DNA from 4 places in the Propioniciclava coleopterorum genome. Region 1 is predicted to be linked to each of the others. Evidence: riboswitches for the same ligand, from Rfam matches in the RefSeq annotation. Region 1 holds a riboswitch; each other region holds the start of a gene.
What was found. A riboswitch is a leader RNA that binds a small molecule or an ion and turns the genes downstream of it on or off. The one in region 1 is predicted to bind cobalamin.

Region 1 (7,355 bases):
TGTTGCGCCGGCCGGGCTGCAGGTGGGTGAGGAGTTCGTAGTCGGTCTCGAGGGTGCCGAAGCGCTCGTTCTCGGGGATCGAGGCGATCAGGGCCCGCAGCAGGGTGGTCTTGCCCGCGCCCTGGTCGCCGGCGATCACGATCGACTTGCGCCCCAGCACCGCGGCGTGGAGCAGGCGGCCCACCTCATCGGGCAGCATGCCGCCGTCCACGAGTTCGGGCAGGGTGATCGAGGTCAGGATGTGCTGGCGGATCGTGATCGAGGGCCGGTACGACAGGCCGAAGCCGATCGCGTGCAGGCGGTGCGAGTCGCCCAGGGCGAGCGTCATCGTCGGGTGGGCGTCGTCGAACGGACGCGGCGGGCTCACCGACTCGCCGAGGAAGCGCACCGCCTCCACGAGTTCCTCGTCGCTGTCCGCGACGGGCGGCAGCGCCTCGCGGTGGCCGTCGCCGTACTGTGCGACCACGCTGTCGTGGCCGTGGATCTCGATGTTCTCGGCGCCCGCGAGCTCGAACAGGGGCTGCATGCGCCCGAACCCGAAGATGGCGTCCTCCAGGGCGCTCGCGTAGCGCTGCTCGCGGTCGACCGTCCAGAGATCGCCGAGCCTGCTGCGCTCCTCGGCGTGCCCGCGGACGACCTCCCGCAGCACCGAGCGGGCCATCAGCCGGCGGTCGGCGTCGCCGAGCGGCACGCCCGTGCGCTCGGCGTGCTCGAGGGCCGCCTCTGCCACCTGGTCCGACGCCCGGCGCCGCAGGGCGACGACGAGGCCCCAATCAACCTCGTCCGCGGGCAGCGGCGCGACCACCCGTCGGGCCTCGGCGAGGGAGACGGTGAAGGCGGGGACCGCCTGCAGCAGCGGCACGTCGGCGAGCCTGCGCATCCCGGTCTCGGTCATGGCGCCACCCGGACTTCCTCGCGCCGGGTCGCCGCGTGCAGGCGGGTGGCCGCCCGTGCAAACGAGCGCGCGAGCGCACCGCGGGGCCAACGTCTACCCATGGACGCGTGGCCGGCGTGCAGGTCGTCGGCCGAGGCCGGGTCCCAGGCGATCTCCGCCAGCACCGGGACGCCGAACTGCTCGGCCACTTCGGCCGCCGGGTACGGACGCCCGGGCCCCACGAGGATCAGGCCGACCCGGTCGAGGGGCCCGTGGTCGAGCAGCGCCGCGAGGTGGAGCCGGGCGCCCGCCAACCCGATCAGCGACGTCCGGCACACCAGCGCGACCAGCCCGGCGTCCCGCAGCAGGGCCTCGGGCAGGCCGCGGTGGCCGGTGCGTCCGGCGTCGATGACGACGTCGCGGTCCTGGGCCGCGAACTCGGCGAGCAGTGGCTGCCACGCCTGGTCGAACAGGTCCACGGCGCCGAGGTGGCTGAACCCTGGGAGGAAGCCGCGACGTCCCGCGTCGCCCGGGGGCCCGGGGATCGGGCGAATCGCCCCGTCGAGGGCCTCCGCCAGCGGCGTCCGTTCCCGGTGCGCCTGCAGCACCGCCTCCAGCCCGGCCGTCGCCGCCTGACCCTGCAGGTAGCCCGCGAGCAGCGTCTGCGGCGCCGAGCGATCGGCGTCCACGAGGAGGCAGTCGCCGGGCCAGGCGAGCGTGAGGCCGAGCGCTGTGGTGGTCACGCCGGGCGCACCGCTGGCCCCGGCCAGGACCACGGCGCTCACCGGTTGCTCCCCTGCTGGACCAGCGAGATCCGGTCGGCGGCGGCCAATCGGCTGACGAGTTCGGCCTGCTCGGTGGGCACGTACAGGTCGAAGGCCAGCGAGCCGTCCGGCTGCGCCGCCGGGGCCGCGACCAGCGTCGCCGCAACGCTGGCCGGCAGGTCGGCGGGCGCGGCGGCCGCCTCGGGCAACGCCACCATCAGGAACGGCGTGCCCGGCCGCAGGTCTCCGCCCGGGAACCGGCCCGGGCTCAGCCGGACGCCCACGCGTGCCACGCCGGTCGGCTGGGCGGCCGCACCCCACGTTCCGTCGATCAGCAGCGACCCGGCGGGAATGTCGGTGATGGCCGCCTGGCCGACCACTTCCCCGATGCGGCGATCGGGCACGGTGCGCAGGTCGAGGCCCGATCCCACCTGCACAACATCGAGATCGGCGGCCGCCAACACCTCGCCCCGGTACACGGTGCGATTCACCCGAAGAACCGGCTGGGATTCGACCGCATTCAGATACACGAATGCGGACAACAATCCGCCCAGGCACACGGCCACCACGCCGAAGGCCAGCCAGGCGGGGCTGCGGCGCAGCCTCACGAGGGGTCGCGAAGGTGGCGAAGGGTGAGCATCCATGGGGGTGGGTCCTCGTCGTCCGGGGGTGTGGGACGAGCCCGACTCTAAGGAACGCCGCCCCTTTCGCGCCAGTTGTCCACCATTCGAATGTGGACAACCGCCGCATTTCCACGATTTCTGTGGATAAGTCGGAAGGGACTCACAACCACCCTGAAAGAATCCTGAGAAACCGCGATGGATCCCCGAATGCCTTGTGGCGGGGCAGATCCCGCCGGGGAAATCGCCTTCCTCAGCGCGGCCGGTGCCGCGGCCACAGCGCCGGCGCGAGGCGTCCGAGCACCGTGGCGGCGAGCGCGCCGGCGGACACCGCGCCCGCCAGCCGGGTGGCGCGCGGCACGTCCTCCGGGGTCGGCGGGTCGCCGTAGCCGAGTTCGCCGCGGTCCTCGACGACGCCCCCGTAGACGTTGCGTCCCCCCAGTCGCACCCCCAGGGCCCCGCGAAGGCGGCCTCGACCACGCCGGCGTTGGGGCTCGGATGCGCGGACGCCTGCTCCCGCACCGCCCTCACGGCGGCGGCGCGGCTCCCGCCCACCAGCGGCGCGCACGCCACCGCCAGCGCGCCGGCCAACCGCGCCGGCACCCAGTTGGCCACGTCGTCGACGCGCGCGGCGGCCCACCCGAAGCGCTCGTAGCGCGCGTTGCGGTAGCCGACCATCGCGTCGAGGGTGTTGATCGCGCGGTAGCCCAGCAGCCCCGGGACGCCGGCGACCGCGCCCCAGAACAGCGGCGCCACCACCGCGTCGGAGGTGTTCTCGGCGACCGACTCAACCGTCGCGCGGGCGATGCCGGCGGCGTCCAGGGTCGCCGGGTCGCGGCTGACCAGGTTCCGGACGCGCCCGCGCGCGGCGGTGATGTCGTCGGCCGCGAGGGCGTCCGCGATCGCCTCGGCCTCGGCCGCGAGCGAGCGCCCACCCAGCACGGCCCAGGTCGCCACCCCGGTCAGCGCGGCGCGCAGCAGCGGTCGCTCGCGCACGCAGCGCTCGGCGACGACGCCCAGGGCCACCGCGCCCCCGACGAGGACGGCCTCGTGCGCGGCACCCCGGACGCGGGAGTCGGCGTACCAGCGCTCCTCCAGCATCCCGGCGGCGCGCCCGAAGCCGGCGACGGGATGGAACCGGCGGGGGTCGCCGAGCGCCCGGTCGGCCAGCCAGCCCAGCAGCAGTCCGGCCGCGGTGGCGAGGGGGAGGCGCATGGCGTCGGCGTCCTTTCGGCCCGGGGAGTCGGGGGCGAGTGTGCCATACTGACGCCCGCAGCGACGTGCTGAGGAACTCCGGTGAGCGACAGCGATTCCGGGACGGTCCCGCCACTGTGAGCGGCCCCCACCAGGGCCGTGAGTCAGGAACTCGCCCCGCTGCCGAGCTACGCATTCGGGCGAGGAAACCTGAGGAGGCTCCGTGGCGCTTCATGCCCCGGTCCAGAACCATCCCGCGGCGGACGGCCGCACCGCTCCCCCCACGGCGACGCCTATGCGCGTCGGCCAGGTCGTGCTGGTCGGCGGCGGCCCGGGGATCCCGATCTGCTCACCGTCGGCGGGCTGCGGGCGCTGCGCGAGGCCGATGTCGTGCTGTACGACCACCTCGCCCCGGCGGCCTGCCTCGAAGAGTGCCGCCCGGGCGCGACGCTGATCGACGTGGCGAAGTTCCCGCGCGGCGCTCAGACCGCGCAGGACCGCATCAACGACCTGCTCGTGGAGCACGCCCGCACCGGCGCGACCGTCGTGCGCTTTAAGGGCGGTGACCCGTTCGTGTTCGGGCGCGGCAGCGAGGAGTGGCTGGCGTGCGCCGCGGCGGGCATCCCGGTGCGCGTCATCCCAGGGGTGTCGTCGGCGATCGCGGGGCCCGAACTCGCGGGCATCCCCGTCACGCACCGCGGCATCACGCAGCAGTTCACGGTCGTGACCGGGCACGTCGGACCCGATCACCCCGCCTCGACGGTCGACTGGGACGCCCTGGCCCGCTTCGCCGGGACGCTGGTCATCCTGATGGGCGTCAAGGCGCTGCCCGCGATCAGCGCCGGGCTGATCGCGCGCGGGATGGCCGCCGACACCCCGGCCGCGATCGTCGCCGACGCGGGGCTCCCCGGCCAGACGGTGGTCCGCGGGACGCTGGGGTCGCTGCCCGCGCTCGCGGACGCCGCGGGCGTCCGGCCGCCGGCGCTGACGGTCATCGGCGAGGTCGTCGGGCTCGAGCTCCCCTGACGCTCTGGCGCGGGGAAGCCGCGTGTGACAGCGTCGGACGCATGGGACGCATCATCTTCGACACCGCCACCACCCTCAACGGCTTCATCGCCGACGAGGACAACTCGCTGGCCTGGCTCTTCGCGGTCGAGAACGGCACCCAGCCCGACGAGGGCCTGTTCCCCGCGGACCCCGGCGTCATGGTCGAGGGCTCGACCACCTACGAGTGGGTGCTGGAGGAGTCCGACATCCTCGCCCACCCGGAGCGCTGGGCCGAGTTCCACGGCGAGCGTCCGTGCTTCGTCTTCACGTCCCGGACGTTGCCCGTCCCGCGGGGCACCGACATCCGGTTCGTGTCCGGCCCGGTGAGCGACGCGCTGCCGGCGATCCGGGAGGCGGCCGGCGACCGGGACATCTGGGTCGTCGGGGGCGGGGACCTCGCCGGGCAGTTCCTCGACGCGGACGCCCTGGACGAGATCGCGATCTCGGTTGCGCCGGTCGCCCTGGCGGGCGGCGCCCCGCTGCTGCCGCGGCGCGTGGAGTCCGACCGGCTGCGGCTGGAGTCGGCGACCAGGGTCGGCCAGTTCGCGCGGCTGGTCTACACGGTGCTTCCGCGGGCCTGACCGGCGCCGCGGCGTCCGCTCACTTCGCTGCGGCGTCCGCCCACCGGGAACCCGCCCAGCCGCGGCGTCACCATACCCAGCGGGCGGCCGCCTCCCAGGTGTCCTCGGGCGTGGCGTTGAACGCGATGGCCGCGCCCGGCGCGTGCACCCGCACCAGGTTGGTGACCCGCTCGAACAGCCCGTGCCCGCCGCGCGCCCAGGCATCGGCCGGCCGCGGGCTGGCCGCCCCGGGGACGGGTGCCGTAGCGTCGCAGTCCCGAGGCAGGAGGCCCGTCATGGACCAGACCCCACCCGAAGCCCGCTATGTCGCCGCCGGACACATCGAGGGGAAGGCCGCGCTCCAGGTGCGCGCGGCGGCGTCCTCGGGCGGCACGATCCACCACAACAATCCGTTCGGGACGTGCATCTACTGCCAGCAGCAGGTCCCGACCCTGCTGCCGGACGGCGCCCGCCTGACCGCGGAGCCGCCTGCGCAGGCGCGGCCCCGCAGCGCGTGGTGGTCCCCGCCCGGCCCCGTCACGATGGTGGGCAACGTCGCCGACCCGGCGTCCCACCCCGTCGCGACCGCGCAGTCACCGCACCCCGCCACGACGGAGTCGGGGCACCTGGGGATCCAGGCGGCGGGGCGAGGGTCGGTGCAGCCTCACGGCGGGCATCGGGCCGGCGAGCCGGCGCGGCACGAGGATGGACGCCCGCTCGACGTCTTCGACCTGGCCGGCTACCACCACGTGCCGGACGCCGCCGCGCTGGACGCGTTGCTGGCCGGCCGCGGAAGCGCCGACCACTACGAGATCTCGGCCTCGCCGCCGGCCTACCCGCTGCTGACGGCCGCCTTCAACGGCGAGGACGCCGTGCTGCACTGGTTCGCCGGGCCCGGGCACCCGGGGCTGCAATCGGTCGGTCCCGACCGCGACGGGCCGTCGCGTCACTTCCCCGACCCGGCCGGGCAGGACATCACGCTCCCCGCGGACACCGTCGTCCCCGCCGCGGACGCCGAGCGCGCCGTCCGCCAGTTCGCCGCTTCGGGTTCCCGCCCGGACGCCGTGGGCTGGCGCGAGCTCTGAGCCGGCCACGGCCGGCCGCACCGGAAGGACCGCCTCAGAGCTCGGCGCGCGACCACACCGTTCCGGAGGGGGCCACCAGTTCGACGCCGCGCACGGTGGCGCCGCCCGTGGGGACGACCCAGATCGCCGACCCCGGACCGTAGTCCCCCAGCGTCCACACGCCCCCGCTGACGCGGGAGCCGTCCCCGATGACCAGCACGCACTCGTAGCTGGCCCCGGGCCGCGCCTGCACCGTGATGACCAGCACGTCCCCCGACTCCAGCGCCGTGCGGTCGACCGAGCCGACCCGCTCGCCGGTCCCGGTCACCAGCGCGGACGCCGGCCGCGGGTTCGGGGACGCCGGCGGCGGCGCGGCGAGGCCGCCCGGCACCAGCGCGACCCAGGTGACCAGGGCGCCCAGCAGCAGGCCGGCCGCGGCGGCCGCGACGAGCGGCCACACGCCAGATCCCGGCCCCCGCACGGCCCCCGCAGGGAGGGTCGGCCGCTCCGCCCGGCCCCCGTCCGCCTGAGCGCGGGGGCGGGCCCGGTGGGAATGGTCGCGCCGCCGGCGCCGAAGGACACGTCTCCGCCGGACGGGACGCCTCCGCCGAAGGGGACGCCCCCGGCCGGCTGGTCCGCGTCGAGGTTCATCGCGGCCAGCACCCGCCCGGAGAACCCGGCCGGCGGCGCGAGCGGCGGGGACGCGGCGAGCGTGAGCCGCACCGCGACCTCGACGTCGGTGTAGGCGCTGTGACAGGGCGGGCAGACGTCCAGGTGGGCGCTCAGGCGGTCCCGCTCCTCGGGCTCGACGTCGGCGAGCGCCAGCGCGACCAGGGCGTCGTCGTCGATGTGCTCAGTCATGTTCGGCCTCCACGGCTCGTCGCAGGTGGCGCAGTCCGGACCGGATCCGCGTCTTGGCCGTCCCGAGCGGGATGTGCTCGTGGTCGGCGACCTCCTGGGCCGTGCACCCACCGACGACGGCCAGGACCAGCGCGCGCGCCTGCTCCGGCGGGAGGTCGCGCAGGTGGGTGGCCGCGCCCGCGGCGTCCAGGCGGGTGTCGGCGTCGGCGGTCGGGTCCGGCGCCGAGGTGGCCAGCAGCCGTTCGAGCGCGTCGGCGTCCGTCGGGGAGGACCGGCGCTTCCGGATCGCGTCGATGGCGAGGTTGCGGGTGATCACGAGCAGCCAGGTGAGCACCGACCCCTTCCGGACGTCGTAGGTGGCCGCCGCGCGC
Region 2 (7,355 bases), 140 kb from region 1:
CGGTGCAGGTAGGCGATCATGCCCGGGTCGACGTCGCCGGAGCGCGTGCCCATCACGAGGCCCTCGAGCGGCGTGAGCCCCATCGAGGTGTCGATCGCGACGCCGTCCTTGATCGCGGAGATGGACGCGCCGTTGCCGAGGTGGCACACGATCTGGCTCGTCTGCTCGTACGGCTTGCCCAGCAGTTCGGCGGCCCGGTGCGACACGTAGCTGTGGCTGGTGCCGTGGAAGCCGTAGCGGCGGATGTGGTAGCGCTCCGCGACGTCGGTCGGGATGGCGTAGGTGTAGGACGCCGGCGGCAGCGTCGAGAAGAACGCCGTGTCGAACACCGCGACGTGCGGCACGTTCGGCAGCGCCTTCTGCGCGCCGCGGATGCCGGCGATGCCGGGCGGGTTGTGCAGTGGCGCGAGCGGGGAGAGCGCCTCCAGCGTGGCGACGACCGACTCGTCGATCAGCATGGTGCGGGTGAGCTTGTCGCCGCCGTGCACGGTGCGGTGGCCGACCGCCCGGACGTCGTCCAGGCTCGGGCCGTGGTCGGCGAACATCTGCACCATGGCCGCGAGCGCGAGGCTGTGGTTGCTGTACTCCTCGTTGGCGACGAACTCCTCGCCGTTCACCTTGTGCGTGAGGACGCCGACGTCCTGGCCGATCCGCTCGATGAGGCCGGACGCCAGCACCTCCTCGGTGTCGGCGTCGATCATCTGGTACTTGATGGAGCTCGAACCGGCATTGAGCAGCAGGATCGGCGTGGCCATGGTTCTCCTTCGTTCCGGACGCGCTCGCGCCCGACTTTCCTCCGGGCGGGGTCGCCCGGTTGCGTGAGGTTCTCCGCTCCGGGGTCGCCGGGGCGAAAGGGCCGGACGCCGCGGCGTCCGACCCCGGGGTGGCTCAGCTGTGCTGGGCCTGGATCGCGGTGATGGCGATGGTGTTGACGATGTCGTCCACCAGGGCGCCGCGCGACAGGTCGTTGACGGGCTTGTTCAGGCCCTGGAGGACGGGGCCGACCGCCAGCGCGCCGGCTGAACGCTGCACCGCCTTGTAGGTGTTGTTGCCCGTGTTCAGGTCGGGGAAGATGAACACCGTCGCCTGGCCGGCGACCTCCGAACCCGGCATCTTCTTCGACCCCACCGTCGGGTCGACGGCCGCGTCGAACTGGATCGGCCCCTCGACCTTCAGCTCCGGCGCCCGCTGCTTGACGATCTCGGTGGCCTCGCGGACCTTGTCGACGTCCGCGCCCTGGCCCGAGGTGCCCGTGGAGTAGGAGAGCATCGCCACGCGGGGCTCGATGCCGAACGCCCGCGCGGTGGCCGCGGAGCTGATCGCGATGTCGGCGAGCTGCTCGGCGGTCGGGTCGGGGTTGACGGCGCAGTCCGCGTACACGTCGACGCGGTCGGCCATGCACATCAGGAACGAGCCGCTGACGACGGAGACGCCCGGCTTGGTCTTGATGAACTCCAGGCTGGGCCGGATGGTGTTCGCGGTGGTGTTGACCGCGCCCGACACCATGCCGTCGGCCAGGCCGAGGTGCACCATCATGGTCCCGAAGTAGCTCGGGTCGGTCATCTTGTCGCGGGCCTGCTCGAGCGTGATGCCCTTCTTGGCGCGCAGCCGGGCGTACTCGGCGGAGAACCGGTCCACCAGGTCGGGGTCCGACATCGAGACGATCTCGGCGCCCTCGAGGGACAGCCCCAGGTTGAGCGCGCGGTTCTTCACCTCGGTGGCGTCGCCGAGCAGGATGATCTCGGCGGTGCCGCGCCGCAGCACGGTCGCGGCGGCCTCGAGGATGCGGTCGTCCGCCGACTCGGGCAGGACGATCCGGCGCTTGTCGTGCCGGGCCATCTCGGAGAGCTGGTACTCGAACATGAGCGGCGTCCGGATGCCGGCGCGGTCGACCCGCATCGCGGCGAGCAGCGCGTCGGCGTCCACGTTCTCGGAGAACAGCCGACGGCCGAGCTCGGTCTTGCGCTCGGAGCTCGTCATGGTGCCCTCGAGGCCGAACAGCTTCTCGGCGGTGGTGTAGGTGCCCAGGTCGGTGACGAAGATCGGGAGGTCCTGGCGGATGTTGGCGATGAGCTGCGCCATGGTCTCGGGGATCTCGTAGCCGCCGGTCAGCACGAGCGCGGTGAGCGGGGGGAACGCGCCGGAGCGCTGGGCGAGGATGATGCCCGGGATGATCTCGGTGCGGTCGCCGGGGGAGATGACGGTCGACTCGGGCTCGAGGCGCGCCAGCACGTTCGGCAGCGTCATCGCCGCGACGAGGACGCTCTGGCTCTCGTGGGTCATGACGTCGGTGCGGCCGGCGACCTGACGACCGTTGATGGCCTTCACCTGAGCGCCCAGCGTGGGCGCCGCCAGGACGGGGTGCGCCGGCAGCGTGCCGACCACGACGTCGGGCAGGGCCGCGCGCACGGCGTCCGCGTACGGGGTCTGGTCGCCCTCGGGGGTGCGGGTCGGGATGACCGCGATCACCTGGGCATGGTGCTTGTCGAGCAGGTCGACGGTGCTGCGCGCCAGCTGGGTGACCTCGTCGGGAGTCCGGTTCTTGGCCGACACCGCCAGGGCGATGGGAGCGTTCAGGTTCGCGGCCACGCGGGCGTTGAACTGCAGTTCCTGGGCGCCGAGGTTGTCGGTGTAGTCCGAGCCGAGGATCACCATCGTGTCGTAGTGCGCGGCGACCTCGTTGTAGCGCTGCAGGATGGTGGCCAGCGCCGCGTCGGCGTCGGCGCGGACGTCCTCGTAGGTGACGCCGAACGCCTCGTCGTAGTCCTCGTGGACGACCGGCTGGTGCACCAGCGTGGACAGGATCTGGTCGGGTTGATCGCCGCCCGTGATCAGGGGGCGGAACACCCCGACCGATTCGACCTCGCGCGTGAGCGCGTCCAGGATGCCGAGGGCGACCACCGACTTCCCTGTCAGGCCCTCCGGTGCGAGTACATAGATGCTCCGAGTCACGAGGGTCAGGCTACCGGTCGGACGCCGATCCGTGCGGCCCGAGGTGACCGCGATCTCCACGCAACGCCCCCGTTGCCCGGATGGCGGACCGGCGTCCCGCCCAGTGGGCAGGCCGGCGGGGTCGCTCCCCTTGTCGGATCAGAGTCGCGCGCGCAGCCACGCGATCTGGTCGGCGTGCGACACGTCTGCGGTCGGGGTCTCGAGAATGACCGGGGCGCCCGCCTCGCGGACGACCGAGACCAGGTAGTCGGCCTCGCACTCGCCGGCGCCCAGCACGGCGTGCCGGTCCGCGCCCGAGCCCGCGGCGTCCCGGGAATCGTTGAGGTGGACCAGATCGATGCGTCCGGTGATGCCCTTGATGGCGTCCACCAAGCCGTCGGGATCCAGCCCGCCGGCGTGCGCGTGGCAGGTGTCGAGGCAGAATCCGACGTTCTCGATGCCCTTGGCGTCGGCGATGGTGTCCCAGAGTCGGGCGATCCTCTCGAGCTGGCGGGCCATCGCGTTGGCGCCACCGGCGGTGTTCTCGATGAAGATCGGGACGGTCAGGTCCAGGCCCTCGATGGCCTTGCGCCAGTTGTCGAAGCCGACCTGGGGGTCGTCGCCGTTGTTGACGTGGCCGCCGTGCACGATGACGCCGCGGGCGCCGACCTCGGTGGCCAGCTTCACCTGCTTGGCGAGGATCTGCCGGCTCGGGATCCGGATCCGGTTGTTGGTGGTCGCGACGTTGATGACGTACGGCGCGTGGATGAACAGGCCCACCCCGGCCGCCTCGGCGTCCGCCTTCAGGCCGGCGGCGCCGCCCGGATGCGGGACGGCGTGGCCCTTCCAGGCCTGCGGGTCGCCCAGGAACGTCTGCGCGATCGGGAAGCCGTCGGCGTGCGCGGCGGCGATCGGGTCGTCGACGTGGCCGCCGATCTCGATGCTCATGCGCTCAGCCCGCCCAGCACGTCCATGGCCTCGTCGACGTGCGCGATCGGGACCAGGAGGTGGTCGTGGTAGAAGCCGGCGATCACGTTGCACGACAGCCCGACGCGGGCCAGCGCCGTGCTGACCGCGGCGGTGATGCCGACGGCCTGCAGCGACGTGTGCGCCTCCAGGGTGATCCAGCCGAACACCCCGTCGTAGGCGAGCCGATGCTCGTCGGCGATCGCCTGGTCCAGCACGAGCGTGGTGCCCTCGTCCTCGACGATGCGCGCGTGGAACGCGACGTCGGGCGGGTTCTCGCTGGTCACGTAGACGTAGGAGCCCTGCCGGACGTAGGGGCGCAGCGCGCCGAGGATCTCGTGCAGATCGGTCATTCCCGCCATGGCGTCAGTCTAGGGTGGCGAGCGCGCTCAGAGCCGCGGCACTCGAGTGCCGCCGGCTCCGACCCGGGGGACCGGGCTCAGCCGGCGACGCCGGAGGCGTCCGACCAGACGAAGGCGGGGACGGCCCGGATGAGCCGCCGGGCCGACTCCGTGTGACGTAGCACGGCGTCCGGGCCGTGGTAGCCGGTCAGGCCCAGGACGAGGTCGCGCCCGAAGAACTGCCAGGTCGCCTCCTTGGGCGGCAGTTCGGAGACGAGCGCGCGCACCTCGTCGGTGAGGATCGCGTGCGCCTGCCGCTCGTCGCTCGCCAGCACCCCCCAGCCCTTCGCGAAGGCGGGCGAGTCGGATGCCATCCCGCGCAGATCGAGGGCGACCCGGCCGCGCACGTCGAGCGGGGCGACGGCGGCCGGCAGGTCCAGCACGATCACCTGGCGGCGGCGGAACTGCTCCCAGACCACGGCAGCCTCGTCGACCGCCCACTCGGCCTCGAACGTCAGGAACGGGACGCCCTCCAGCGTGCCGCTGGCCACGTTGCGGGCCGAGTGCAGGGCGGTCGGCGTCCGACCCGCTCGCGGCACCGGGCCCTCCTCGAGGTTCCAGCGCTCCGCCAGATCGGGACGGTTCTCCTCGAATCTCAGCCCGTGCTCGGAGGCGAACCGCCGCCACGAGGCGGCGCGCCCTCGCGCCGCAGCGCGCGGACGGGCGTGTTGAGCAGCCATCCGGACAGCCGGACGAGCGCCGGCCCGCCGGCGAAGACCCTGAACGTGCGCATCCCTCGAACCTAACCGACCGCGTCGGCTGAGCCGAACGGTGTCCGGCCGGCTTGCCGAACAGCTGCGCCGCCCTCGCCGCGGCGTCCGCGGCGCTAGGGTGTCCGTGCCAGTCAAGCTCACGCGAGCCCAGGGAACCCGGTGCGAATCCGGGACTGACGCGCAGCGGTGAGGGGGACGGACGGGGCGTGCCGCGATGCGGCCACCACTGGGGCGGACGCCCTGGGAAGGTGCTCCGGCCGGACGATCCCGAGTCCGAAAACCTGCTGGCCCACGCGGGGAGCCCCGCGCGGTCACCGTCGGGCCCACGCGCAGCCAGCCCCCTGACCTGAACAGGTGGAACCATGTCCGTCCTCATCCGCGACCGCGCCGACCGCTGCCCGGGGATCCTGCGTCCGTGGCCCGCCGCCGACGGGCTGCTGGTCCGCGTCCGGCTCGTCGGTGGGCGCATCACCGCCCGCCAGCTGCGCGGCCTGAGTGTCGCGGCGACCGTTTTCGGCGACGGCTGCGTCCGGCCCACGACCCGCGCGAACCTGCAGTTGCGCGCGTTCCCGGGCACCGACGGCGTCCTGGACGCCGACGCGCTGGCCGCCATCGAGGCCAGCGGGCTGCTGCCCGCGCCGGCACACGACCGGGTCCGCAACATCACCGTGTCGCCGCAGACAGGCCTCGCCGGCGGCCGCGCCGACCTGCGTCCGCTGGCCGCCGACCTGGACGCGCAGATCGTCGCCAGCGACGTGCTGCCCGGCCTGCCCGGCAAGTTCGCGTTCGTGCTGGACGACGGCCGCGGCGACCTGATCGACCGGCCCTGCGACGTCGGCCTCGTCGCCCTGGACGCCGAGACGGTCCAGCTCCGCGTCGGCGAGCACTACGGGGCGGTCGTCCCGCTGGCCGCGGCCGCCCGCGAACTCATCGCGCTGGCTGAGCTGTTCTGCGCCGCCCGCGGCACCGGCCCGACCGCGCCCTGGCACACCTACGAGATGGCATCCCCCCTGGTCGCCCCGGTGGACCCCGACCCGCGCGTCCCGCAGGCCACCGGGCCGCTGCCGTTCGGTCCCGTGCCCGGCGGGCTGCACGCGCCGGTGGGCGATGACGGCCTCGACCCCGCCGACGTCGACGCCCTGCTCGCCGGCGTGGACGAGGTGGTGTTCACGCCGTGGAAGGGCGTCCTGATCCCGTCCCCCACGCAGGTGGCGTCCTCGACGCACGGTGGTGCGGCGCAGGCGGACGCCGGCGGCTCGGACGCGGGGCAGCGGTGAGCGGGCTGCGACGTCCGGCCCGGCGCTACCCCTACGTGGACGCAGGGGCGGACATCTACGTCGACTCGTTCGCGACCATCCGCCGCGAGGCCGACCTGACCGGCGTCCCCGCGGACGCGGAGAAGGTCGCCGTCCGGATGATCCACGGCTCGGGGCAGGTCGACCTGGCCCGCGACCTGGTCGTCCACCCGGGCCTGCTCGCCGCCGCCCGCGGCGCGCTGGAGGCGGGAGCGCCGATCCTGTGCGACGCCACCATGGTCGCCACCGGCGTCACCGCGTCCCGGCTCCCGGCGTCCAACGACGTGATCTGCCTGCTGAACGACCCACGTGTGCCCGACCTGGCCCGCGCGTTCGGCACCACCCGCTCGGCCGCCGCGGTCTCGCTGTGGGAGCCGATGCTCGCGGGCGCGGTCGTCGCCATCGGCAACGCGCCCACCGCGCTGTTCCACCTGCTGGAGCTGATCCTGGACGGCGGTCCGCGCCCGGCGGCGATCGTCGGCTGCCCGGTCGGCTTCATCGGCGCGGCCGAGTCCAAGCAGGCGCTGGTCGACCTGGCCGCCGACCACGGCATCGACATCCCCTACGTGACCGTGCTGGGACGCCGCGGCGGCTCGGCGATGACGTCGTCGGCTTTGAACGCGCTGGCCCAGGAGGCCGAGTGAACACCCCCGCGCCCCGCGAGCCCGGCGCCGCGCCTGCCACACCCGTGCCCGAGGCGGACCCCGAGACGGGCCGCGCGGCCGCGTCCGGGACGCTGGCGATCGTCGGCGTCGGTCCGGGCGATCCCGAGCTGATCACCCTCAAGGCCGCCCGGCTGATCGAGGACGCCGACGTGGTGGCCTTCCACGCGGCGCCCGGAAAGGCGTCCAACGCCCGCCGGATCGCGGCCCCGCTGTTCCCCGCGGGCGTCGTCGAGGAGGAGCTGACCTACCCCGTCACCACCGGCGCCACCGACCACCCCGGCGGCTACGCCGGCGCGATGGGCGCGTTCTACGAGGCCGCTGCCGCGCGCCTGGCGGACCACCTGGACGCCGGCCGCTTGGTCGTCCTGCTCGCCGAGGGCGACC
Region 3 (7,355 bases), 150 kb from region 1:
ACATGAAGTGCCTGGTGATCGTGGGGGCGTCCGGGACGCGCGTCGGCCCCGCCGGGGTGTGGACGCCGCGCTTCGTCCCGGGCGAGGAGGCGCAGTGAATCCCGAACAGACGCGTCCGGAGCCCAGGGGGGACGCGGCCGGGGTGCGCGTCCACTTCGTGGGCGCCGGACCCGGGGCCGCCGACCTGCTGACCGTTCGGGCGGTCCGGCTGCTGGAGGCCGCGGACGTGGTGCTGTTCCCCGGCACCTACCTAGACCCGGGCGTCCTGGCGCACGTCAGCCCGGACGCCGAGCTGATCGACACCCAGGACCTCGACCTGGACCAGATCACCGCCCGGATCGTCGACGCGGCCCGCGCGGGCCGCTCGGTGGTGCGGCTCGCTTCGGGCGACCTGTCGGTCTACTCCGCGCTCCACGAGCAGGCCCGTCGCCTGGACGCCGCGGGCGTCGCCTGGGACGTCACGCCGGGCGTCCCCGCCTACGCGGCGGCGGCCGCCGCGGTGGGACGCGAACTCACCGTGCCACTGCTGGGCCAATCGGTGGTGCTCACCCGCACCCAGGCCCGCTCCACCGCGATGCCGAGCGGGGAGGCCCTGGCCGCATTCGCCGCGACCGGAGCCACGCTCGTGCTGCACCTGGCGATCACCCGCACCCGGGAACTGATGGCCGAGGTGGCGCCGCACGTCGGGGCGGACTGCCCGGTCGTCGTCGCCCACCGGGTGAGTCAGCCCGAGCAGCAGATCCTGCGGGGCACAGTCGCCACCATCGCGGACGCCGTGGAGGCGGCCGGGCTGCGCCAGGCGGCGCTGATCATGGTCGGCCGCACGCTCGATCCGGCTTCGGCGGGGGAGTCCTACCTGTACGACCCGCGCCGCGACCGCACCATCAAGCGCCGGTAGCCGGAACGGCTCAGGCGGGCTTGGTCCAGGCCCACTGGGTGACGCAGCGGGCGGGGGTCCAGCCGGTGAAGGAGCCCAGCGGTGCGGCGACCTCGATGCCGATGCGGGTCAGTTCGCCCCCGCGCTCGGCGAACAGGCCGGCGAGCCGCATCTCGGTCTCCAGCGTGACGCCGTGGACGACCAGCCGCCCGCCGGGACGCAGTGCGGCCAGGCAGGTGTCGAGCACACCCGGGACGCTCGCGCCGCCACCGACGAAGATCGCGTCCGGCTCGGGGAGCCCGGCGAGCGCCTCGGGCGCAGCCCCGCGCACCACGCGCAGCCCCGGCACGCCGAGCGTGGTGGCGTTGCGCATGATCCGTGTGGCCCGCTCCGGGTTGGACTCGATCGCGATCGCCCGGCACGTCGGGTGCGCGCGCAACCACTCGATGCCGACGGAACCGGCGCCGGCGCCGACGTCCCACAGCAGCCCGCCGGGCGTGGGCGCCAGCCGCGCCAGGGCCGAGGCGCGCAGGTCGCGCTTGGTCAGTTGGCCGTCGTGGGCGTAGGCCGTGTCGGGCAGACCGGGCGTCCAGCCCAGGCGGTGCGGCCCGACGACCTCGATGCCCACCACGTTCAGCCGCGGCGAGCGGGCCGACCAGGCGTCGGCGATCCCGTCGATCCGGGACGCGGCGGCCGAGCCGAGGTCGCCCAGGACGTGCAGCCGGCTCGCCCCGTAGCCCGCGCCCACGAGCAGGGCGGCGACGGCGGCCGGGGTCGTCTCGTCCGCGGACAGGGCGAGCACGCGGCGTCCGGGCGCGAGTTCGCGGGCCAGCAGGCCGATCGGACGCCCGACGAGGCTGACGACGGCGGTGTCCGCGGCCGACCAGCCCAGTTCGGCGCGGGCGAGCGCCACCGAGGAGACGGCGGGCACGATGCGGACGGCGTCCGCCCCGAGGAGTTCGACCAGGGTCGCGCCGATGCCGGACACCAGCGGGTCGCCCGACGCGACGGCCACCACGTCGCCCTGCGGCAGCTTCGCCAGCAGGCCAGGCAGGCCCGCCTTCAGCGGGGAGGGCCACGTGAGGCGGCGCTGGTCGGCGGCCTCCGGGACGAGCGCGAGTTGCCGGGGGGCGCCCAGCAGCACATCGGCGTCCTCGATGAGGGCGCGGGACGCGGCGGGGAGCCCGGCGAGACCGTCCGCGCCGATCCCGACCACGGTCAACCGGCGGGTGGGATCGACGCGGTTCAACACGGGTCACCACGCTATCGTGGGCGGCGGCACGAGGTGCCCCGAAGTGACGTTCGTCGGAGACGGCGAAGCGCGCGCGACGGGGAGAATCTGGGAAGCCGGTGAGATTCCGGCACAGGCCCGCTGCGGTGAACCGAGCCCCGGGAGGGGACTCGGCCAAGTCCGAAGACCGGCCTCGCGCCACGACCGACCGGTTGGCGACAGAGCGGGAGCCTCACATGCCACTGCAGTACCCCTTTTCGGCCATCGTCGGCTGCGAGGCCGACGACCTCGACGACATGGGCCTGGCCCTGGTGTTGTCCACCATCTCCCCGGAGATCGGCGGTGTGCTGATCCGCGGCGAGAAGGGGACCGCCAAGTCCACCGCCGTCCGCGCGCTCGCCGCGGTGCTGCCCCCCGTCGACGTCTTCGAAGGGGACCGGTTCTCGATCGACCCCGACGACCCCACCGCCACGTCGCCCGACGTGCCCGCCGCCACGCCGTCGCCCGGCCCGGGCGTGCGTCCCGGGGCGGCACGCGACGACCACGGCGGGGCGGCGTCCGACGACCACCCCGTCGCGGAATGGCCGGCCGCGGGACGCGCGCGACGCACCCGGCCCGTGCGGCTGGTGGAGTTGCCCGTCGGCGCCACCGAGGATCGCGTGCTCGGGTCGATCCACCTGCAGAGCGCCCTGTCGGCGGGGCGGGTGACGTTCGAGCCGGGGCTGCTCGCCCGGGCGCACCGCGGCATCCTCTACGTCGACGAGGTGAACCTGCTGCACGACCACCTGGTCGACCTCCTGCTGGACGCCGCCGCGATGGGACGCGCCACCATCGAGCGCGACGGCATCTCGGTCGAGCACGCCGCCCGCTTCGTCCTGATCGGCACGATGAACCCCGAGGAGGGCGAACTGCGTCCGCAGCTGCTGGACCGGTTCGGGCTCACGGTGGAGGTCGCCGCGCCGCGCGATCCGGGGCACCGGGTCGAGGTGGTGCGCCGCCGGCTCGCCTTCGACGCCGGCCCCGCCGCCTTCGCCGCCCGGTTCGCGCCGCAGGACGCCGCACTGAGCGCCCGGATCGGGGACGCCCGCGCCCGAATCGGCTCGGTGGCGCTCAGCGGGGCGGCGCTCGCCGCGATCGCCCGGGTGTGCGCCGGCTTCGAGGTGGACGGCCTGCGCGCCGACATCGTCACAGCCCGCGCCGCGGTCGCGCACGCCGCCTGGTCCGGACGCGGCACCGTGACGCGCGCCGACATCCGGCAGGCCGCGCTGCTCGCCCTGCCGCACCGCCGGCGCCGCAACCCGTTCGACGCCCCCGGCCTCGACGAGGACCTGCTCGACCGACTCCTGGGCGACGACGAGCCCGAGCCCGACCCCGACGACCTGCCGCCCGAGCCCGACGGCCCGGACGACCCCGGCCCGGACGACCCCGGCCCGGACGATCCCGGTCAGGAGGCCGCCGATGACACCGACGGGTCCGGCGAGCCTGCGACCGACGCCCCCGGGCGCCCCGACGCACCCGAGGGTTCCGACCCGACCGGACGCTCCGACGCCCCGCAGCCGGCGACCGATCCCCAGGGCTCCGCCCCGCCCGAGGACCTCGACCCGCCGCCGCTGGACGCCCCCGCCGACGCCGGACCGGACAGGACGGTCACCGCGGCCGCGCCCTACCGCCCCGGCTGTTCGCGGTCCGCGGGATGGGCGCCGGCAGCGCGGGACGCCGCAGCCGCGCGCTCTCGACCCAGGGCCGCCGGATCGGGGCCGAGCCCGCGGCGTCCGGGGCGGGATCGCTGCACCTCGTCGAGACGCTGATCGCGGCCGCCCGGCACCAGGGCGCGCGCCGCGCGGACGGCGGCCGGGTGCGGCTGGAGGCGTCCGACCTGCGCGTCGCCGCCCGGGAGGGCCGCGAGGCGAACCTCATCCTGTTCTGCGTGGACGCCTCTGGCTCGATGGCCGCCCGGCGCCGGATGACCGCGGTGAAGACCGCGATCCTGTCGCTGCTGCTGGACGCCTACCGCCGCCGGGACCGCGTCGGGCTGGTCACGTTCCGGCGCTCCGGCGCCGAGGTGGCGCTGCCGCCCACGGGTTCGATCGACATCGCCGCGTCCCGGCTGGAGGACCTGCCCGCCGGCGGCCGGACACCGCTGGCCGAGGGGCTGGAGGAGGCGGCGCGGGTGATCCTGCGCGAGCGCGTCCGGGACCCGCGGACGCGTCCGCTGCTCGTGGTCGTCACCGACGGCCGCGCCAACGCCGGCCCGGACGCCCTCGCGCGGGCCGGGCGGGCGGCGTCCGGGATCGCCCGACTGGGCGTCAGCGCGGTGGTGATCGACAGCGAATCGGGGCCGCTGCGGCTCGGACTGGCCCGCACGCTGGCCGCGGCGCTGAACGCGGAGCACGTCGGCGTCGACGAGGTGAGCGCCCAGGCGCTGACCGGCGCCGTCCACGCCTGGCGCGACGCCGCACCCGGCCACGACGCCGCGTTCGGCCCCACACCAGGGTCACCAGCCTCCGGCGCGCGCCCCGCGTCCCGCCGCGTCACGAACCGCACGAAGGGAGCGGCCTGATGCCGCAGGGACAGCCGACGACCGTGCCCGACGACGGGCTCACCACCCGACAGCGCCGCAACCGGCCGCTGCTCGCGGTCCACACCGGCGACGGCAAGGGCAAATCCACCGCCGCGTTCGGGCTGGCGCTGCGGGGCTGGAACCAGGGCTGGAGCATCGGGGTGTTCCAGTTCGTGAAGTCCGCCAAGTGGCGCATCGGCGAGCAGACCGTTCTGGAGCGCCTCGGCGAACTGCACGCCCAGACCGGCGAGGGCGGACCCGTCGAGTGGCACAAGATGGGGTCCGGGTGGTCCTGGACGCGCAAGTCCGGCGACGCCGACGACCACGCCGAGGCCGCCGCCCAGGGCTGGGAGGAGATCAAGCGTCGGCTCGCCGCGCAGACCCACGACCTGCTCATCCTGGACGAGTTCACCTACCCGATGGAGTGGGGTTGGGTTTCGGTCGACGACGTGGTGTCGACCCTGCGCGAGCGCCCTGGCTTCCAGCACGTGGTGATCACCGGACGCCGCGCGCACCCCGCGCTGATCGAGGCCGCCGACCTGGCCACCGAGATGACCAAGCTCAAGCACCCGATGGACGCCGGCCAGAAGGGCCAACGCGGCATCGAGTGGTGAGTGACTAGGGCCGGCTGACCAGCTGATTGATCCGCTGCGGGGACAGCCCGAGCACCCGGGCGGCTTCGCGCTGGGTCATGCCGGATTCGAGCAGGGAGACCACCGCGGAGCGGCGCTTGGCGCCCGCGTCGGCGAGGGCGGAGCGGGCGGCGTCCTCGTCGCGGGCAGCCTCGGCCAGAAGGGTGGCGGTCGTCTCGGGGAGCAGCACGGAGACGTCGACCGCCACGTCGCTCTCGCAGATGTCGAGGTAGGCGGCCACGACGGACCGCGACACCTCGTCCGCCTCGTCCAGTCGGTGCACCTGGGCGGCGATCCCCAGTTCCGGGACGGTCAGCACCCACCACCGGCCTTCGCGCGTGGCGGTGACGTCGTAGGTCGTCATCAGCGTCTCCCTCTTCTCACAGCCATTCATCCGGCACCTGAGTCAGGTGCGCTGCGATCTGGCGCACCACGCCGGCGGACACCTGCCGGTGATGGGGCACGACCCGTTCGCACCGAGCCGTCGGGGAGCCCCCACACCTCGTGCGAGCCCTTGGCCGTCCGCAGCAGCACCCAGCCCTGCGCGCGCAGCACCGCGACGACGTCCCGGTACTTCTGCGGCTTCATGCAGCGTGTCTATCCTACCCTGGATGTCGCAACAAGGGGCCTCTAGAGATCTGTGGGTGACGTGCGACTCAGCCCCTCCGGCGCAGGACCCACGCGAGCGCGTCCGCCGGTGACGTCACGGTCTCCACGCCGTCTCCGTGGTCGGGACGCCGCACCACGACGACCGGGACGCCCAGCGCGTCGGCGGCGTCCAGCTTGGGGCGGGTGAAGTCGCCGCCGGAGTCCTTGGTGATCAGGACGTCGGCGGCGTGCTCGCGCATCAGGGCCAGCTCGCCCTCCAGCGTGTAGGGGCCCCGCGACGTGACCAGCCGCCAGGACGCAGGCAACTCCAGGTCGGGGGCGTCCACCACGCGCGCCAGCACGGCCGAAGCGCGGAGGGCGGGCACGAACCGGGCGAGTTCCTGGCGTCCGACGGTGACGAAGGGACGCGCCCCCAGCGATGCGGCCATCCGGGCGGCCTCCTCGTGGCCGTCGGCGTAGCGCCAGCCCGGACGCGGCTCCCAGCCCGGACGCTCCAGCCGCAGCAGCGGGACCCCCTGGGCGGCGCACGCGGCCGCCGCGTTGGCGGACATCCCGCGCGCGAACGGGTGGGTGGCGTCGACGACCAGGTCGAACCCGGCCAGCGCGGCGCGCAACCCGGGCACCCCGCCGAAGCCGCCGATCCGCACCGCACCCACCGGCAGACGCGGCCGGGCGACCCGGCCGGCGAGCGAGGAGGTGACGTCGATCCCGGCCTCCACCAGCGCCGCCGCCAGCGCCCGTGCCTCGCCTGTGCCGCCCAGCAACAACACCCGAACGCCCGGTGCTGGCGGCTCCCCGCTCACGAGGACGCCTCGGGTGCGCGCAGCAGCGCCAGGTCCATCACCCAGCCGGCGGCCTCCTTCGCCGCGGCCCGGGCCGCCTCGATGGCGGGCACCACGTCCGCGACGCGCCCCGACACCAGCGCCTCCGACGGGGTGCCGAGGTTGGCGCCCCACCAGATGGTCCAGTCGGCCAGGCCGTCCAAGGGCAGCCGGGACAGCAGCATGATCACGATGTTCGTCTGCCCCGACGCCAGCGCCTCGGGCAGCCGCCGCCCGGTGGTGACGTGCACCGGCGCCCCGACCGGGTGCAGCACGATGCGGTGCCGGGCGGCCAGAAGCTGCGGCGCGCTGATGCCCGGGATCACCTCGAAGTCCACGCCCAGCTCGGCCGCCAGCGCCGCGACGATCCGGATCGAGGAGTCGTACAGCGACGGGTCGCCCCACACCAGGAACGCCGCCGAGCCGCCCCGGGCGCGCAGCACGGACGCGTACGCCGCCACCCGGGCGGCGTGCCAGGCGGCGACGGCCGCCGGGTAGTCGGCGGGGTCGTCGCGGTCGCGCGGCGGGTCGTCCACCGCGACGATCGCCAGCCCGAACGGCTCGACGACCGCCCGCCGGATCGCCAGAAGCCCGTCCGCGTCCGACTTCCGCGCCGCGATCACGT
Region 4 (7,355 bases), 440 kb from region 1:
TCGACGCGCGCGTCCTCGATCTCGATGGTGGCGGTCGGGATGGCGCGCGGCGGCGTCGTCCAGCCGTTGGTGTCGGTCGCGTTGGCGCGGGTCCCGACGAACAGCGCGAAGTCGGCGTCGGCCAGGTGCGCGTTGACGGCGCTGAGGCCCGAGTTGTTGCCGCAGGTGCCCAGGAGCCACGGGTGCGCGTCCGGCAGGACGCCGACGCCGTGGATGGTGGTGGCGACGGGCGCGGCCGCCCGCTCGGCCAGGTCGGCGAGCGCCTCCCAGCCGCCGGAGGCGTGCACGCCCGAGCCGGCGAAGATCACGGGACGCTGCGCAGCGGCGAGCGCGGCGGCGGCCCGCTCGACGGCGTCCTGCGGGGCGGGCGTCCGCTCCGCCGGGGTGGTGCGGGCGGCCGCGGCGGGCGCGGCGAGGTCGGCGGCGGCCAGGTCGACTGGCTGCTCGTAGACGTCCTCGGGGACGATCAGCACGACGGGGCCGGGGCGGCCCGCGACGGCGACCGCGGCGAGCTCGGCGACGGCGGCGGGGATGTCCGCGGCGGCGTCCACCGAGATGACGCGCTTGCTGACGGCCTTGAACAGGTCGGGCTGGTGGATCTCGGTCAGCGCGCCGGTGCCGCGGCTGGCGCGGTGGATGTCGGAGGTGAGCACGAGCACCGGGATGCCGGACGCGCGCGCCTCCCCCAGGCCGCCGACCGCGAACGTCGCCCCGCCGCCCGAGGAGACCTCGACGACGCCGATGCGTCCGGTGGCGCGGGCGAAGGCGTCCGCCATGAACGCCGCGTGCCGCTCGTCGCGTGCCAGCACGTGCCGGACCCCGGCGGTGTTGGACTCGAGCGCGTCGTAGAACGCGACCCCCGTATCGCCGGGGACCCCGAAGATGGTGGTCAGCCCGGCTGCCCCCAGGGATGCCACCAGCAGCTCCGCGCCCGTCTCGCTCATGTTGTTCTCGTCCTCCAGAGGTGTCACGCCGTTGTTTGCATGCAAGTATGCATACGAGTTGTTCGGCGGTCAATGGTCCGTCTTGCCGGGATCGGCACCGCCCCCGAGGCGGGTCGGCGGGGTTCCGCCTGCGCGGGATCGGGCCTAGCCTCGAGGCACGACCCGAGGAGCGACCATGGCGACCACGTTCGAACCGGACCTCATCAGCTGCGCCACCTGCGGGGTGGAGGCGACGACGCCGCTCCCCGCGGTCTGCCCGATCTGCGCCGACGAGCGGCAGTGGGTGCCCGCGTCCGGGCAGGCGTGGACGACCCAGGCGGATCTCGCGGCGCGCTCGGTCGTGACGGTCGGCCAGGTGGACGAGCGACAGTGGAGCGTGACCGCGTCCGACGTCGGCATCGGTCAAACGATGCAGGTGATCCGGACGGCGGACGGGGTCGTGCTGTGGGACCCGATCGGCCTGGTCGACCGCGGCGCGGTCGGGTTCATCGAAAGCCTGGGCCCGGTGATCGCGGTGGTCGCGAGCCACCCGCACATGTACGGCGCCCAGGTCGCCTGGTCGCGGGCGCTGGACGACGCGCCGGTGCTGATTTCGCGTCCGGACGCGGGCTGGGTGCAGCGGCGCGACGAGCGCCTGGTGGAGATCGAGGGCGCCCACCGCCTGGCCGAGGACGCCGAGATCGTCACGCTCGGCGGCCACTTCGCGGGCAGCCTCGTCCTGCACTGGACGTCCGGCGCGGACGGCCGCGGCGTCCTGCTGGCCGGCGACACGATCATGGCCAACCCCGACCGCAGCAGCGTGAGCTTCATGCGCAGCTACCCCAATCGGATCCCGCTGTCGGGCTCGACGGTCGAGCGGATGCTCGCCACGCTGGGCGAGCGCAGCTACTCCCGGCTCTGGTCCAACTTCGCCAACGCCATCACCGAGGACGCCGACCGGGTGGTCGCGGCGTCCGCTGCCCGCCACATCGGCTGGGTGACGGGCGCCTTCGACGACGCCACCTGAGCCCCCGCCCACTAGATGTGGGGGTTACAGCCGTGTGATTTTCCGTATATAGTGGCGGACGCAGCGGTTCGGCCCACCAGCCAGGTGGGTCGTCGCAAGAGGGAATCCGGTGAGAGTCCGGAACTGCCCCGCAGCGGTGAGTGGGAACGACCGCCGTCAACAGCACTGGGACGCCACGTCCTGGGAAGCGACGGCCAGTAGGACCGACCGGCACGTACAGCCGGTCCCAGCCCACGAGTCCGAAGACCTGCCTCTGCCGCCCGACGCGTCCCCGGACGCCCGGGCGCCCGTTTGCTCGGCCTCGCGGGAGGGCTGCGCCGCGGCGGACCCTCCGGTCCGCGTCGGTCCCACCCCTTTTCGTCGGCTGCGCAGGCACACCCACTTCGCGACGGATCGGACGGAAGGGACTCCCTCACGTGAGCATCACCATCTACAGCAAGCCCGCCTGCGTGCAGTGCACGGCCACCTACCGGGCGCTGGACAAGCTCGGCCTGGCCTACGAGGTCGTCGACCTGGCCGCGGACGAGGCCGCGCTCCTCGAGGTGTTGGCCCTGGGCTACCAGCAGGCGCCGGTCGTGGTCGCCGACGACGAGCACTGGTCCGGGTTCCGTCCGGATCGGATCCAGGCGGCGGCCGCACGCGTCGCCGCGGCCTGACGTGGCGGCCGCCCAGGCCGCTGTCCGGCTGGTGTACTTCTCCTCCACCTCGGAGAACACCCATCGCTTCGTGTCCAAGCTGGGCCTGCCCGCGTCCCGGATCCCGCTGCGCGGCTCGGACGAACCGCTGCGGGCGGCCGCACCCTACGTGCTGGTCGTCCCCACCTACGGCGGCGGCAACCAGGGCGGCGCGGTCCCCAAGCAGGTCATCCGCTTCCTCAACGACGTCGACAACCGCGCCCTGATCAGGGGCGTCATCACCGCCGGCAACACCAACTTCGGCGAGGCCTACTGCCTCGCCGGCACGATCATCGCCGCCAAGTGCGGCGTCCCCCACCTCTACCAGTTCGAACTGATGGGCACGCCCGACGACGTCGAGGCTGTCCGCGAAGGGCTCCACTCATGGCTTCCACCGTTCTCACCGACCCCGGCACCGACCAAGCCGACGTCCACCGCCTCGACCACCACGCGCTGAACGCGCTGCTGAACCTCTACGACGCGGACGGCCGCATCCAGTTCGACGCCGATCGGCTCGCCGCCCGGCAGTACTTCCTGCAGCACGTCAACCAGAACACCGTCTTCTTCCACTCGCTGAAGGAGAAGCTCGACTACCTGGTGGAGGAGGGCTACTACGAGGCCGGCGTCCTGGACGCCTACGGGTTCGACTTCGTGAAGTCGCTGTTCAAGCGGGCCTACGCGGTGAAGTTCCGGTTCCCGACCTTCATGGGCGCGTTCAAGTACTACACCTCCTACACGCTGAAGACCTTCGACGGCAGCCGCTACCTCGAGCGGTTCGAGGACCGCGTCTGCATGGTCGCCCTGACCCTCGCCGCGGGCGACCGCGCGCTGGCCGAGCAGATCACCGACGAGATCATGGCGGGACGCTTCCAGCCGGCGACCCCGACCTTCCTGAACGCCGGCAAGGCGCAGCGCGGCGAACTCGTCTCCTGCTTCCTGCTGCGCGTGGAGGACAACATGGAGTCGATCGCCCGGGCGATCAACTCCTCGCTGCAGCTGTCCAAACGGGGCGGCGGCGTGGCGCTGTCGCTGAGCAACATCCGCGAGTCGGGCGCCCCGATCAAGAAGATCCAGAACCAGTCCTCGGGCGTGATCCCGGTGATGAAGCTGCTGGAGGACTCCTTCTCCTACGCCAACCAGCTCGGCGCGCGCCAGGGCGCGGGCGCGGTGTACCTGCACGCCCACCACCCCGACATCCTGAGCTTCCTGGACACCAAGCGCGAGAACGCCGACGAGAAGATCCGGATCAAGACGCTGTCGCTGGGCGTCGTCATCCCCGACATCACCTTCGAGCTGGCGCGCGCCGGCGAGGACATGTACCTGTTCAGCCCCTACGACATCGAGCGGGTCCACGGCGTCCCGTTCACCGAGATCTCGATCAGCGAGAAGTACCACGAGCTCGTCGACGACGGCCGCATCGGCAAGAAGAAGATCAACGCGCGCAAGTTCTTCCAGACGCTCGCCGAGATCCAGTTCGAGTCGGGCTACCCCTACATCGTCTTCGAGGACACGGTGAACCGCGCCAACCCGATCGACGGGCGCGTGACGATGTCGAACCTGTGCTCGGAGATCCTGCAGGTCTCCACGCCGTCGACCTATCACGACGACCTGTCCTACGACGTCGTCGGCAAGGACATCTCCTGCAACCTCGGCTCGCTCAACATCGCCCGGGCGATGGACTCAGGCGACCTCGGCCGCACCGTGGAGGTGGCCGTCCGCGCCCTGACCGCCGTCTCGGACCAGTCCGACATCGCGTGCGTGCCCAGCATCGAGCGCGGCAACGCCATGAGCCACGCGATCGGACTGGGGCAGATGAACCTGCACGGGTACCTGGCGCGCGAGGCGATCCACTACGGCTCGCCGGAGGGGCTGGACTTCACCAACCTGTACTTCTACACCGTCGCCTTCCACGCGGTGCGGGCGTCCTGCGCGATCGCGCGCGAACGGGGCGAGACGTTCGACGGCTTCGAGCGGTCGACCTACGCGTCCGGGGAGTACTTCCGCCGCTACGTCGGGGGCGACTGGACGCCGGCCACGCCGCGGGTCGCGCAGCTCTTCGCGGACGCCGGCGTGCACCTCCCCACGCCGCACGACTGGGCCGAACTCGCCGCGGACGTCGCCCAGCACGGGCTGTACAACCAGAACCTGCAGGCGATCCCGCCGACCGGGTCGATCAGCTACATCAACCACTCCACGAGCTCGATCCACCCCATCGTGGCGAAGATCGAGATCCGCAAGGAGGGCAAGATCGGGCGCGTCTACTACCCGGCGCCCTACATGACCAACGACAACCTCGAGTACTACGCCGACGCCTACGAGATCGGGCCCGAGAAGATCATCGACACCTACGCGGCGGCCACCCAGCACGTCGACCAGGGCCTGTCGCTGACGCTGTTCTTCCCCGACAACGTGACGACCCGCGACCTCAACCGGGCGCAGATCCACGCGTGGCGCAAGGGCATCAAGACCCTCTACTACATCCGGCTGCGCCAGCTCGCGCTGGCGGGCACCGAGATCGACGGCTGCGTCAGCTGCATGCTGTGACGCCTCCCACCACCACGACGAGCGACGACCAAGGAACGAACGTGACCGACAAGCCGACCCTGCTGCGCGGCGTCCAGGCGATCAACTGGAACCGGATCCAGGACGACAAGGACCTCGAGGTGTGGGACCGCCTCACCTCCAACTTCTGGCTGCCCGAGAAGGTGCCTCTGTCCAACGACATCCCGTCGTGGCGGACGCTGCGGCCGGCCGAGCAGCTCATGACGACGCGGGTGTTCACCGGCCTGACCATGCTGGACACCATCCAGGGCACCGTGGGCGCGGTGTCGCTCATCCCCGACGCCCGGACGCCGCACGAGGAGGCCGTGTACACCAACATCGCCTTCATGGAGTCGGTGCACGCCAAGAGCTACTCCTCCATCTTCTCCACCCTCATCTCGACCGCGGAGATCGACGACGCGTTCCGGTGGAGCGAGGACAACGAGCACCTGCAGCGCAAGGCCAGGATCGTGCTGGAGTACTACTACGGCGAGGACCCCGAGAAGCGGAAGGTCGCCTCCACGATGCTGGAGTCGTTCCTGTTCTACTCGGGCTTCTACGCGCCGATGTACTGGTCGAGCCGCGCCAAGCTGACCAACACCGCCGACCTGATCCGGCTGATCATCCGCGACGAGGCCGTCCACGGCTACTACATCGGATACAAGTACCAGCAGGCCCTGAAGGACGCGTCGCCCCAGCGGCGCGAGGAACTGAAGGACTACACGTTCTCGCTGCTGTACGAGTTGTACGACAACGAGGAGGACTACACCCAGGACCTCTACGACCCGCTCGGCCTGACCGAGGACGTCAAGGCGTTCCTGCGCTACAACGCCAACAAGGCCCTGATGAACCTGGGGTACGAGGCGCTGTTCCCCAAGGACGCCACAGCCGTCTCCCCGGCGATCCTGGCCGCCCTGTCGCCCAACGCGGACGAGAACCACGACTTCTTCTCCGGATCGGGCTCCAGCTACGTGATGGGCAAGGCGGTGAACACCGAGGACGAGGACTGGGACTTCTGACCCGGCGCACGTCCGGGGCGTTGAGGCCGGCGACTTCCCCGCCACCCGGCCCATCGCGAACTACAGCGACGCGCCCCCTGCGTTGAGCTGCACATTGCGCGCCGCCTCGGAAGCCGCGCTCTGGCTGGAGAAGGACTCCCCAGACGCCGCGACCTTGTCCGAGGCCCGCCATGCACGCCACCGGTAGGAACCGCCCGCATCCGGGTAGACCTCGTAGCGAGCCGTCGCAGCGCCCGCCTTGAACGACGCGGCAGCACGGTGCGCGTTGTAGGTCGACGGGAACGTCTCGCCCGCCCACGCCACCATCCTGTGGTTGCCGGCATACAGCCACCAGCTCGGTTGTCCGCCACTGGTGTTAGCGACAGAGAAGTACCAGTTCATGATGTTGCTCCTTCAGCAATTTGTAGGTGAAGAGCCGGGGCCAGGACGACCCCGGCTCCGAATCAGCGGCCCTTCGAGGGCTTCTGGGACAGCGCCGAGCCGGCCGCCGTCTTGGCGGCCTTGCTCGACTTCGGGTTCGACAGCACCTTGCTCGCCGCCTTCGCGGCCTTGGTGCTCGTCACTTTGGACTTGCCCATCTGATCCTCACCTCCTTCCCGTGCCTCGCTTGCGTTGGGGCACGGGAGGTGATGTGCTGCAGGAACGCAACCCCGCGCGGTTCACCCCGTGCCCCGAGCGCTCGGCCTGCCAGGGCCGGGCGCTCGTTCTGTTGATGGGCGAGTTCCCTCGTCCGCATCAGTGGGAGCACACGACAACTCCTCACGTTGGACATCGCCCTGTGCGATGACCCAGGTCAATGATGATCCGCGTCGCTCGGCATGACTACCCGCTTGTCTGATAACCCCCCTTATCATGTTTGAGACAGCCACTTCGCACGGCGTCGAATAGTGTGTGTGCATCCGCGTCAACTACCCCCGGGAGGAGGGGGCATGACCACCGACGAAGCCGCCACGGCGCTCTCGCTCGCCGACGTCGCGCGCCTGGCTGGGGTGCGGCGGCCGGTGGTCTCCATGTGGCGCAAGCGTGTGGTCGCTGGGGCTCCTTTCCCGGCGCCGATGACCGACGGACGCTTTCGGGCCGACGAGGTGCTCGATTGGCTCGAGACCACCCGGCGCGGCAACAACCCCGAAGCGCGCCGAGATGCAGCCCTCACCCTTGCTCGTTCCCATCA

Region 2: linked by a shared signal. The riboswitch ahead of G7070_RS09035 (nitrite reductase) and the one ahead of cobA (uroporphyrinogen-III C-methyltransferase) in region 1 are both predicted to bind cobalamin.
Region 3: linked by a shared signal. The riboswitch ahead of G7070_RS09060 (ATP-binding protein) and the one ahead of cobA (uroporphyrinogen-III C-methyltransferase) in region 1 are both predicted to bind cobalamin.
Region 4: linked by a shared signal. The riboswitch ahead of nrdH (glutaredoxin-like protein NrdH) and the one ahead of cobA (uroporphyrinogen-III C-methyltransferase) in region 1 are both predicted to bind cobalamin.

The regions. Positions count from the first base shown of each region.
Region 1 is NZ_CP049865.1:1,740,064-1,747,418, reverse strand. It holds gene G7070_RS08410 (TadA family conjugal transfer-associated ATPase) at 1-895, opposite strand, end outside; gene G7070_RS08405 (CpaE/TadZ family protein) at 892-1,659, opposite strand; gene cbiB (adenosylcobinamide-phosphate synthase CbiB) at 1,656-3,473, opposite strand; cobalamin riboswitch at 3,520-3,646, shown strand; partial or broken gene cobA (uroporphyrinogen-III C-methyltransferase) at 3,748-4,478, shown strand; gene G7070_RS08385 (dihydrofolate reductase family protein) at 4,520-5,080, shown strand; gene G7070_RS08380 (hypothetical protein) at 5,148-5,357, opposite strand; gene G7070_RS08375 (Imm1 family immunity protein) at 5,299-6,144, shown strand; gene G7070_RS08370 (hypothetical protein) at 6,179-6,583, opposite strand; gene G7070_RS08365 (RNA polymerase sigma factor) at 6,977-7,355, opposite strand, start outside.
Region 2 is NZ_CP049865.1:1,879,549-1,886,903, forward strand. It holds gene G7070_RS09005 (acetate/propionate family kinase) at 1-755, opposite strand, end outside; gene pta (phosphate acetyltransferase) at 889-2,952, opposite strand; gene G7070_RS09015 (deoxyribonuclease IV) at 3,091-3,879, opposite strand; gene G7070_RS09020 (ACT domain-containing protein) at 3,876-4,259, opposite strand; gene G7070_RS09025 (hypothetical protein) at 4,337-4,837, opposite strand; gene G7070_RS09030 (hypothetical protein) at 4,894-5,031, opposite strand; cobalamin riboswitch at 5,123-5,314, shown strand; gene G7070_RS09035 (nitrite reductase) at 5,374-6,288, shown strand; gene G7070_RS09040 (precorrin-8X methylmutase) at 6,285-6,950, shown strand; gene G7070_RS09045 (precorrin-2 C(20)-methyltransferase) at 6,995-7,355, shown strand, end outside.
Region 3 is NZ_CP049865.1:1,888,131-1,895,485, forward strand. It holds gene G7070_RS09045 (precorrin-2 C(20)-methyltransferase) at 1-98, shown strand, start outside; gene G7070_RS09050 (cobalt-precorrin-4/precorrin-4 C(11)-methyltransferase) at 95-898, shown strand; gene cbiE (precorrin-6y C5,15-methyltransferase (decarboxylating) subunit CbiE) at 909-2,129, opposite strand; cobalamin riboswitch at 2,159-2,304, shown strand; partial or broken gene G7070_RS09060 (ATP-binding protein) at 2,345-3,424, shown strand; gene G7070_RS17750 (vWA domain-containing protein) at 3,802-4,668, shown strand; gene cobO (cob(I)yrinic acid a,c-diamide adenosyltransferase) at 4,668-5,282, shown strand; gene G7070_RS09070 (helix-turn-helix domain-containing protein) at 5,287-5,664, opposite strand; gene G7070_RS09080 (cobalt-precorrin-6A reductase) at 5,957-6,712, opposite strand; gene cobF (precorrin-6A synthase (deacetylating)) at 6,709-7,355, opposite strand, start outside.
Region 4 is NZ_CP049865.1:2,177,286-2,184,640, reverse strand. It holds gene G7070_RS10425 (thiamine pyrophosphate-binding protein) at 1-944, opposite strand, end outside; gene G7070_RS10420 (MBL fold metallo-hydrolase) at 1,120-1,950, shown strand; cobalamin riboswitch at 1,998-2,219, shown strand; gene nrdH (glutaredoxin-like protein NrdH) at 2,367-2,606, shown strand; gene nrdI (class Ib ribonucleoside-diphosphate reductase assembly flavoprotein NrdI) at 2,608-3,081, shown strand; gene nrdE (class 1b ribonucleoside-diphosphate reductase subunit alpha) at 3,009-5,168, shown strand; gene nrdF (class 1b ribonucleoside-diphosphate reductase subunit beta) at 5,210-6,184, shown strand; gene G7070_RS10395 (DUF1508 domain-containing protein) at 6,245-6,565, opposite strand; gene G7070_RS19455 (hypothetical protein) at 6,628-6,762, opposite strand; gene G7070_RS10390 (hypothetical protein) at 7,114-7,355, shown strand, end outside.